DNA from 2 places in the Streptomyces sp. NPDC042346 genome. Region 2 is predicted to be linked to the other one. Evidence: riboswitches for the same ligand, from Rfam matches in the RefSeq annotation. Region 2 holds a riboswitch; the other holds the start of a gene.
What was found. A riboswitch is a leader RNA that binds a small molecule or an ion and turns the genes downstream of it on or off. The one in region 2 is predicted to bind S-adenosylmethionine.

Region 1 (4,839 bases), on a different contig from region 2:
GTGTGGTTCCTTGCCCCACCCGGCCGGCGGCCTCGTCTGCCCGATCCTCGTAGCACTCTCACCTTCCGAGTGCTAACGCCAATGATTAGCACTCGCCCTAGGAGAGTGCAAGCGACTCTCGTGTTTCGGGCAGCCCCGGCACGGGCCTGACGCGGGCCCGACGCAGCCCCGGCACGGGCCCGTCACGGACCTGACGCACCTTCGGGAACGCGCGAGGGGCCCGCGTCCCCTCAGGGATGCGGGCCCCTCGACGGCGTTGCGTCGGTGGCCGATCGCGCCGCGCTCAGACGGCGAGCTTGACCATGTCCGCCTGCGGACCCTTCTGGCCCTGCGAAATCTCGAACTCGACCCGCTGCCCCTCTTCGAGGCTGCGGTAGCCATCCATCTGGATCGCGCTGTAGTGGACGAAAACATCCGCACCACCGTCGACCGCGATGAAGCCGTAGCCCTTCTCCGCGTTGAACCACTTGACGGTGCCCTGAGCCATGCCTAACTCCCCTATTACTGGCCCTTGCGCGGGAACCGCACTTCGCGGACCCGGGGTCAGACCCTGCGCCGGAACGCGTCGACCGCCGCTGAATGTATCTGCCCAACTGCCCTCTGCAACAGGTCATTCGAGCGAGAATTCTGGGCACGGCGGAAAGGGGAATTAGGGAGAATCCCCGGAGTTCCGGGGCAAGTCGGGCCCGGCAAAACGCGCAGAACGTACACAACGCACACGCACTTTGGCTGCTTCCTGACGCGCAAGGACGCATTCTCATATGCGTCCGGCATGAGCAGCGGAGGGGACTTCCCCAACTCTACCCCGTTCAACCATGCAGAATTGCCCCCTCCGCTTTATGGAGCGGAAGGGGCAATTCAAGAAAGACGGGACAAGCGATGCGGCAGCCGAGAGGCCGCCGAGGCGTCAGCGGCCTCCGGCACTGTGCCCGACGGTCAGCCTCCGGCGACGGCCGGGATGATCGAGACGCCCGCGCCGGCCGGGGTGGCCGTCTCCAGGCCCTGCTCGAAGCGCACGTCGTCGTCGTTCACGTAGACGTTGACGAAGCGGCGCAGCTTGCCCTGGTCGTCCAGGACGCGGGCGGCGATGCCCGTGTGGTTCTTCTCCAGGTCCGCGATGACCTCGGCGAGGGTCGCGCCCTCGGCCTGGACCTCGGACCGGCCGCCCGTGTAGGTGCGGAGGATGGTGGGGATGCGGACGTTCACGGCCATGTCTTCGTACCTCTCAGAGGGCCAGGCCCGCGGCGCGGAACGCGTCCAGGCTCGGGCGGATGGTGGCGGTCGCCTGCGAGCCCTCGGCCACGGCGTCCAGGGTCTTGAGGCCGTCGCCGGTGTTCAGCACGACGGTGGTGAGCTCCGGGTCGATCAGACCGGCCTCGACGAGCTTCTTCGTGACGCCGACGGTCACGCCGCCCGCGGTCTCGGCGAAGATGCCCTCGGTCTGGGCGAGCAGCTTGATCGCGTCCACGACCTGCTCGTCGTTCACGTCCTCCACGGCGCCGCCGGTGCGGCGGGCGATGTCGAGGACGTACGGGCCGTCGGCCGGGTTGCCGATCGCGAGCGACTTGGCGATCGTGTTCGGCTTCTGCGGGCGGACGACGTCGTGGCCGGCCTTGAAGGCGACGGAGACCGGGGAGCAACCCTCGGCCTGCGCGCCGAAGATCTTGTACGGCTTGTCCTCGACGAGGCCCAGCTTGATGAGCTCCTGCAGACCCTTGTCGATCTTGGTGAGCTGCGAGCCGGACGCGATCGGGATGACGAGCTGGTCGGGGATGACCCAGCCGAGCTGCTCGCAGATCTCGTACGCCAGCGTCTTGGAGCCCTCGCCGTAGTACGGGCGGAGGTTGACGTTGACGAAGCCCCAGCCCTCGCCGAGCGGGTCGCCGATGAGCTCGGAGCAGAAGCGGTTGACGTCGTCGTAGTTGCCCTCGATGGCGACGAGTTCACCGCCGTAGACGCCGGCCATGACGACCTTGCCCTGCTCCAGGTCGTGCGGGATGAAGACGCAGGAGCGGAAGCCGGCGCGGGCGGCCGCGGCGCCGACGGCGCCGGCCAGGTTGCCGGTGGAGGAGCAGGAGAGCGTGGTGAAGCCGAAGGCGCGGGCGGCCTCGATGGCCTGCGCGACGACCCGGTCCTTGAAGGAGTGGGTCGGGTTGCCCGAGTCGTCCTTGACGAAGAGCTTGCCGGGGGCGACACCGATCTCGCGGGCGAGGTTGTCGGCCTGGACGAGCTTGGTCCAGCCCGGGTTCAGGTTCGGCTTCTCGGCGACGTCGGCGGGGACGGGCAGCAGGGGGGCGTAGCGCCAGATGTTGGCGGGGCCGGCCTCGATCTGCTTGCGCAGTGCCTCGGGGTCACCGGTGGGGAGGTCGTACGCGACTTCGAGCGGTCCGAAACAGAGTTCGCAGGCGAAGATCGGGCCGAGTGCGAACACTTCACCGCATTCGCGACAGGAAAGCCCGGACGCGGGACCGAGGTCTACCGAAGTGGCGGGGGTAACCGTCTGTACAGCCATGGAGGCGAGGCCCTTTCTCCTCATCTTTCCCATGACGAACTTTTCGTCATGAGACGGATTTGGCACCTTCCCGAGTCGGGGACCTCGCTGGAGGACGAGTAACCGACTGGAGGGTTGCCGGGGCTTCAACGGGCCGTTTCCCTCTGCCCCTCTGGATGAGCGGTATTCGATTGTGAAGCGCGGTGAACTTCGTTCCTGCGCTCCGACGCGGGCGGCACCCCGACGTGCATCGGGCATCCGCGTTGTTCAAGACTGTAACCGAAGGCCCGGGAGCCTGGACGGGCCGTCCGTACCGCGAGATGGAGATCACGTGCTGGAAGAGGTGGAGCGCTGGCTGGCCCGGCGGTCCTGGTCCGTGGCTGACCGGCCGATGGAGCGGATCCTCGCCGCCAAGCGGAACACGAAGGTCAGCGTCGTGCTGCCGGCGCTGAACGAGGAGGCGACGGTCGGTGACATCGTCGCCGTGATCCGCCGCGAGCTGATGTCGGAGGCGGTGCCGCTCGTCGACGAGCTGGTGGTCCTCGACTCGGGCTCGACGGACCGTACGGCGGAGGTGGCCGCGGCGGCCGGGGCGCGGGTGGTCGCGCGGGACGCGATCCTCCCCCGGATACCGGCCGTCCCCGGCAAGGGCGAGGTCCTGTGGCGGTCACTCATGGTGACGAGCGGGGATGTCGTGTGCTTCGTCGACGCGGACCTGCGGGACTTCTCCGCGGACTTCGTGACGGGGATCGTGGGCCCCCTGCTCACCGACCCGGACGTCGACTTCGTCAAGGCGATGTACGACCGCCCGTTCGGAGACACTCCCGGTCAGGGCGGTCGGGTGACGGAGCTGGTGGCGCGGCCGCTGCTCAACCTCCACTGGCCGCAGCTGGCCGGCTTCGTCCAGCCGCTGGGCGGCGAGTACGCGGCGCGGCGCTCGCTCCTGGAGCGGCTGCCCTTCCCGGTCGGTTACGGAGTGGAGCTGGGGCTGCTCGTCGACGCGCTGCACACGGTGGGCCTGGACGCGCTCGCCCAGGTGGACGTGGGCGTGCGCAAGCACCGGCACCAGGACGAGCGGGCGCTGGGCCGGATGGCCGCGGCGATCTACCGGACGGCGCAGCTGCGGCTCTCTCGCGGGCACCTGGTGCGGCCGCGGCTGACCCAGTTCGAGCGGGGCGAGGAGGGGTTCAGTCCCCGGACCTACGCGGTGGACACGGAGGAGCGGCCGCCGATGCTCGACATCGCGGAGTACACGCGCCGCCGCGTGGCGTAACGCCACCAGATGATCCGCTTTGCCTACATTGCCCTTTTATGCGCTTCAGACAACAGCACCTGGGCAGTGTGGCGGCGGTCGTCGGCCTCGTCGGGGCCACGCTCGCGCTCTCGACGGCGGGGCCGGCCGCGGCGGACGTCGTCGAGCCCTTCGGCAAGCGGTACGACGAGTCGGTCTACGGCGACTTCACGACCCTCGGCAACACGGTCATGGGCTGCCCGACGGCCCCCGCGGACCTGGCCACGCGCTGCACGGTCGCGGCGAGCGGGCAGGGCTCCGACAACAACAACACCTTCGTGATGCGGAAGATCGACACGGCCGGCACGGCGGCGGGCACCGCGGCGCCCGAGTACGGCTCCAGCACCGGCCACGTCAGGATCCCGGCGGGTGCCGAGGTCGCGTACGCCCGGCTGTTCTGGGGCGGCAACGACGGCACGTACAAGGGGCCGAGCGGGGCCCGGCTCCGGCGCTGCGACATCTCCGGCGCCGACGTCGAGGCCTCGCCCGGGGACCCGGCGACGACCGCTCCGGTGATCAAGGTCGGGGCGGGGCCCGCGACCCCGGTCTCGATCGACAGCATGGTCACCGACCCGCCCGACACGAACGGCCCGCACTACTACACGGGCGAGTCGGACGTGACGGCCGCCTTCGCGGGCGTCTCGGGGACGGACGCTCAGGTGGCGGTCGGCAACATCTGGGCGCCGGACGGCAAGGGCTGCGTGGGCGGCTGGTCCCTGACCGTCGTCCACAAGTTCCCCGGCCCCGACCCGGCCCGCGCCCCGGAGCGGCGGAACGTGTACGTCTACGGCGGCCACGTCCTCCAGCGCTCGACCTCCCCCGCCACCACGATCACCGTCGACGGCTTCTACCGGAGCACCGGCACGGCACGGGCGAGCGTCACCGCGTACGAGGGCGACTGGAACACCCCGGGCGACAAGTTCCTCGTCGACGGCAAGAACGTCACCGAAGCGCACACCGGCAACACCAACAACTTCTTCATCAGCGAGGACGACGGCGCCGTCGCCCCGAAGCTCGTCAACAACCTCAGCATCGACGCCAAGGCCTTCGACATCCC
Region 2 (4,839 bases):
GTGAACCGGGCGTACTGCCGCAGGGGGGCCGGCAGCTCCGCGACGGTCAGCCCGCCGAAGGCGTCCGCGACCAGCGCGACGACCCGCCGACGTACGCCTTCCGTCAGTGGGTGGTCGAGCGTCTCGGCAGCGTCACCTGCCGCGCCGGCCGGCTCTCCACCGTGCGCGGGCTGCTCCACGATCCGTCACCCCTACTGTCGTCCGCGCCGTCCCTCAGGAAGCGGCGCCCGGCCTGTCCACCAGTTCGATCTGGTCCACCGCGTTGCACCAGCGGCAGCGGACCGACTCGATGGTCTCACTGACCACCTGCCGCTCCTCGACCGTCGGGTCGCCCGCGAGGTCCAGATGGACGTACTCCACGACCTTGGAGGAGCGGGTCACGTCGAAGCGGGTGAGATTGCCGCACAGCGTGCAGCGCCAGCGGGTCTCGTCGGTCGGCAGGGGAACCGTCGTCATCGTGCCGTCCTTCTTCCTGTTGCGTGGTACCAGGTGCGGGAGCCGCGGTGCGCCGTCGAACTGCGGTTGTACTGCCCGTTACCCTACGGCCTCGCCGGTGCGCCGGAGCACGGCGAGGCACTCTGTCCACTTGGGCCCCGGTACGCCATGATCTGTCCATGATCGACTGGCGAGCGGCGACCCTCGGTGCCCGGCGGGGCACCCGCGGCGGCCCCACGGTGACCTACGGCCTCATCGCCGCCTGCTGTCTGCTCTTCGCGCTGAGCCCGGTCTCCGGACTCAACCCGGTGTACGGCACGGGGGACGCGCTGCTCGCGGCCCAGGGAACGTACTTCCGCCGCTGGGGCGTGGTCCCCGCCGAGCTGATGGGCGGCGACCCGCGCGCCCTGCTCACCCCGCTCACCGCGCTCTTCGTCCACGGCAGCTGGCTCCACCTGCTGGGAAACATGCTCTTCCTCTACGTCTTCGGCGCGATGGCCGAGGAGCGCATGGGTCCGGTCGCGTTCGCCCTCTTCTACCTGGGCACCGGCTATCTCGCCCTCCTCGGGTACGCGGTGGCGCACGCGAACAGCGAGCAGACGCTCGTCGGGGCGTCCGGGGCGATCTCCGGGGTGCTCGGGGCGTTCCTCTTCCTCTTCCCGCGGTCCCGGGTGACCAGCCTCTTCCCCTTCCTCTTCTTCCTGCCGCTGCGCTTCCCCGCCTGGATCGTGCTGATCTTCTGGTTCGTGCTCCAGTGGCTGGCGGCACGGGCGGCGGGCCCCGGCCCCGGCGTCGCCTATCTGGCCCACGTCGTGGGCTTCTCCGTCGGCTTCCTCTACGCCTGGGGCCGCTACCGGGGTGGGGATAGAGTGAAGGCTCCAGCCGCGGCGACCGAGGGAGAAAGCCAGCCGTGATCACCGCGATCGTGCTCATCAAGACCAGCGTGGACCGCATCCCCGAGATCGCCGAGTCGATCGCCGCGCTCGACAGCGTCAGCGAGGTCTTCTCGGTGACCGGCACCTACGACCTGATCGCCATGGTCCGGGTCCCGCGCCACGACGACCTGGCGGACGTGATCCCCGGAAGCATCAGCAAGATCCCCGGCGTCGAGGCCACGGACACCCACGTGGCGTTCCGTACGTACTCCCAGCACGACCTGGAGGCGGCCTTCGCCATCGGCCTGGAGTCCTGAGGCCGCACACGCGTCATGAGTGAAGGGGGCCTCCCGGTCGGGAGGCCCCCTTCACCCGTACGAGTGACTGATCAGCCGCGGTCCGGAACGCAGCGGCCGTCCTCGGTGCGGTACTTCCACTGCGCGCCGTCCCGGACGAGCTCCTTCACGGCGCCGACGAACCGCTCCACGTGCTCGTCCGGCGTACCGGCGCCGAAGCTCACCCGGATGGCGTTGAGCGAGCGCTCGCCGGGCGCGGCCTCGGGGGCGCCGCACTCGCCCGGGTCCTGCGGGTCGCTGCCGAGCAGCGTGCGGACCAGCGGGTGGGCGCAGAACAGGCCGTCGCGGACGCCGATGCCGTACTCGGCGGAGAGCGCGGCGGCGAAGTGGGAGCTGTTCCAGCCCTCCACGACGAAGGAGATGACGCCGACGCGGGGGGCGTCGTCGCCGAAGAGCGAGAGCACCTTGACCTCGGGCACCTCGGCGAGGCCCGCGCGGACCGTGTCGATCAGGTGCTGCTCGCGGGCGACGAGCTGGTCGAAGCCGGCCTCGGTGAGCGCCTTGCAGGCGGAGGCGATGGAGTAGACGCCGATGACGTTCGGGGAGCCGGCCTCGTGGCGGGCCGCGGTGGTGTGCCACTCCACGTCCACGCCGCCGTCGGCGCGGCGCGCCACCTTGCGGGAGGCGCCGCCGCCGGCGAGGTAAGGCTCGGAGTCCTGGAGCCAGTCGGAGCGGCCCGCGAGGACGCCCGAGCCGAAGGGCGCGTACAGCTTGTGCCCGGAGAAGGCGATCCAGTCCACGTCCAACTCCTGTACGGAGACGGGGTGGTGGGGCGCGAGCTGGGCGGCGTCGAGCACGATCCGGGCGCCGTGGGCGTGCGCGGCGGCGGCGAGCTCCTTCACCGGCCACAGCTCACCGGTGACGTTCGAGGCGCCGGTGACGCAGACCAGGGCGGGACCGTAGGGGTCGCGGTCGGCGAGCGCGCGCTCCAGGGTGGCGACGGCCTGCTCCGGGGTGCGCGGCGCGTTGAGGTAGGTGACGCGGGCGTCGCGCCAGGGCAGCAGCGAGGCGTGGTGCTCGGTCTCGAAGACGAAGACCTCGCAGCCGGCCGGGAGGGTGGCGGCGAGCAGGTTGAGCGAGTCGGTGGTGGAGCGGGTGAAGACGACCTGGTCGCCGGGGCGGCAGTCGAGGAACTCGGCGACGGTGACGCGGCTGTTCTCGAAGAGGTCGGTGGAGAGCTGGGAGAGGTAGCCGGCGCCGCGGTGGACGCTGCCGTAGTAGGGGGCGTACGCGGCGACGTCGTCCCACACCCGCTGGAGCGCCGGGGCGCTGGCGGCGTAGTCGAGCGCCGCGTAGGTCACTTCGCCGCCGGTGACGAGCGGGACGGTGACGTCCCGGCCGAGGACCGGCAGCGGGGCGGCGCAGCAGGGGTCGGCGGACTCGGCGGCGGAAACGGCGGTGGCGGCGACGGTGTTCGGGCGTGCGGACATGGCGATATCTCCCGGCGGGCGGTGCTGAATGGCTTCAGTGGAATCCGTACGCGGCCGGACACGGCGGGGTACGGGTGATGCCTCGGAGAACGACGGGTGCGTGGGTACGCGGAAGTGACCCTGTTCCGAGGGTGAAGTTGGGGCGGATTCGCCCTATCGCATTCGCTTGCTCACGGAAAAAGCTCCTCGAGAGACCAGGACCCCTGGTGTTCGAGGGGTCCGCGCTTGCCGTAGACCTCGCTGCCTACGGCCTGGTCTTCACCCGGGGCACCCCGCCACGGACGGAGGGTTGCCGGACAGCAAGCCGGGGCTTCACAGCTGTCACTCATGACCTGGCATGCATCCTGCCACATGATCGCGGAAGCGCAAGACCCCGGTCCGCATGCTGGACCGGGGTCTTGGCCGGGAACTAGGCGTTGCTGGCGGCGATCCAGCGCTCCAGGGCCTGGCGGGCCGCGCCGGAGTCGATCGCCTCGGCGCCCTTCGCGATGCCGGCCCGCAGCCGGTCCGCGAGAGTGCCCTCGCCCGGCTCCAGGGCGGTGAGCGCCGCCGCGGTGTTGAGGAGCACCGCGTCCCGTACGGGCCCGGTCTCCCCCGCGAGCAGGCGGCGGGCGACGTCGGCGTTGAACGAGGCGTCCGCGCCGCGCAGCGCCTCCAGGGGGACGAGGTCGATGCCCACGTCCCGCGGGTCGAAGCGCTCCTCGGTCACGGCGCCGTCGCGGACCACCCAGACCCGGGAGGTGGAGGTGGTCGTCAGCTCGTCCAGGCCGTCGTCGCCGCGGAAGACCAGGGCGGAGTTGCCGCGCTCGGCGAAGACCCCGGCCACGATCGGCGCCATGCGCGCGTCGGCGACGCCGACGGCCTGGGCCCGTACCTTGGCCGGATTGGTCAGCGGGCCGAGGACGTTGAAGGTGGTCCGGATGCCCAGCTGGCCGCGCGCGGCGGCGACGTGCCGCAGCGCCGGGTGGAACTTCACCGCGAAGCAGATGGTGATGCCGGCTTCCTCGGCGACCTCGGCGACCCGCTGCGGGGTCAGGTTCAGGTTGATGCCGAGCTTCTCCAGGACGTCGGAGGAGCCGGAGGCGGAGGACGCGGCGCGGTTGCCGTGCTTGACGACCTTCACGCCCGTTCCGGCGGCGACGATCGACGCCATCGTGGAGATGTTGACCGTCTTGGCGCCGTCGCCGCCGGTGCCGACGATGTCGACGGCGGGGCCCGGCACCTCGATCACGTTGGCGTGCTCGTACATGCTCCGCACGAGACCGGTGATCTCCGCGACCGTCTCGCCCTTGGCCCGCAGCGCCACCATGAATCCGGCGATCTGGGCGTCGGTCGCCTCGCCGCGCATGATCAGGTCCATCGCCCAGGCCGTGTCGTCGGCGGCGAGGTCGCGGCCGTCGAGCAGGCCGTTCAGGAGGACGGGCCAGGAGCGGCCCGCCGACGTAGGTCCTCCAGCGGGGGTCGCAGCGCTCATGGCAGCTCCTGGCAGTCACGTAGGGAAGTACAAGGCCACCCTATCGAGCCCCGGGGACGGCGAAGAGCCCCGTCCATCGAATGGACGGGGCTCTCACCGTGGCGACCTACATCAGTGGAAGGTCAGGGGATCAGTGGTGGCCGTGGCCGCTCTGGATCTCCTTGTACTCCTCCGAGGTGGGCTTGGCGACCTGGCTGTCGCCGCCGTAGTAGCCCTTGTTGAGCTTGACCCGGAGCTTCTCGATGGCGCCGATCTTGCGCTCGACGCCG

Region 1: linked by a shared signal. The riboswitch ahead of thrC (threonine synthase) and the one ahead of ACZ6K0_RS29950 (aminotransferase class V-fold PLP-dependent enzyme) in region 2 are both predicted to bind S-adenosylmethionine.

The regions. Positions count from the first base shown of each region.
Region 1 covers NZ_JBVJEH010000001.1:154,313-159,151, reverse strand. The annotation lists gene ACZ6K0_RS00850 (cold-shock protein) at 284-487, opposite strand; gene ACZ6K0_RS00845 (MoaD/ThiS family protein) at 937-1,212, opposite strand; gene thrC (threonine synthase) at 1,226-2,536, opposite strand; SAM riboswitch class I at 2,530-2,674, opposite strand; gene ACZ6K0_RS00835 (glucosyl-3-phosphoglycerate synthase) at 2,823-3,764, shown strand; gene ACZ6K0_RS00830 (DUF7927 domain-containing protein) at 3,803-4,839, shown strand, end outside.
Region 2 covers NZ_JBVJEH010000009.1:11,121-15,959, reverse strand. The annotation lists gene ACZ6K0_RS29970 (NYN domain-containing protein) at 1-179, opposite strand, end outside; gene ACZ6K0_RS29965 (hypothetical protein) at 214-456, opposite strand; gene ACZ6K0_RS29960 (rhomboid family intramembrane serine protease) at 615-1,349, shown strand; gene ACZ6K0_RS29955 (Lrp/AsnC family transcriptional regulator) at 1,346-1,627, shown strand; gene ACZ6K0_RS29950 (aminotransferase class V-fold PLP-dependent enzyme) at 1,699-3,096, opposite strand; SAM riboswitch class IV at 3,313-3,429, opposite strand; gene trpD (anthranilate phosphoribosyltransferase) at 3,506-4,570, opposite strand; gene qcrB (cytochrome bc1 complex cytochrome b subunit) at 4,701-4,839, opposite strand, start outside.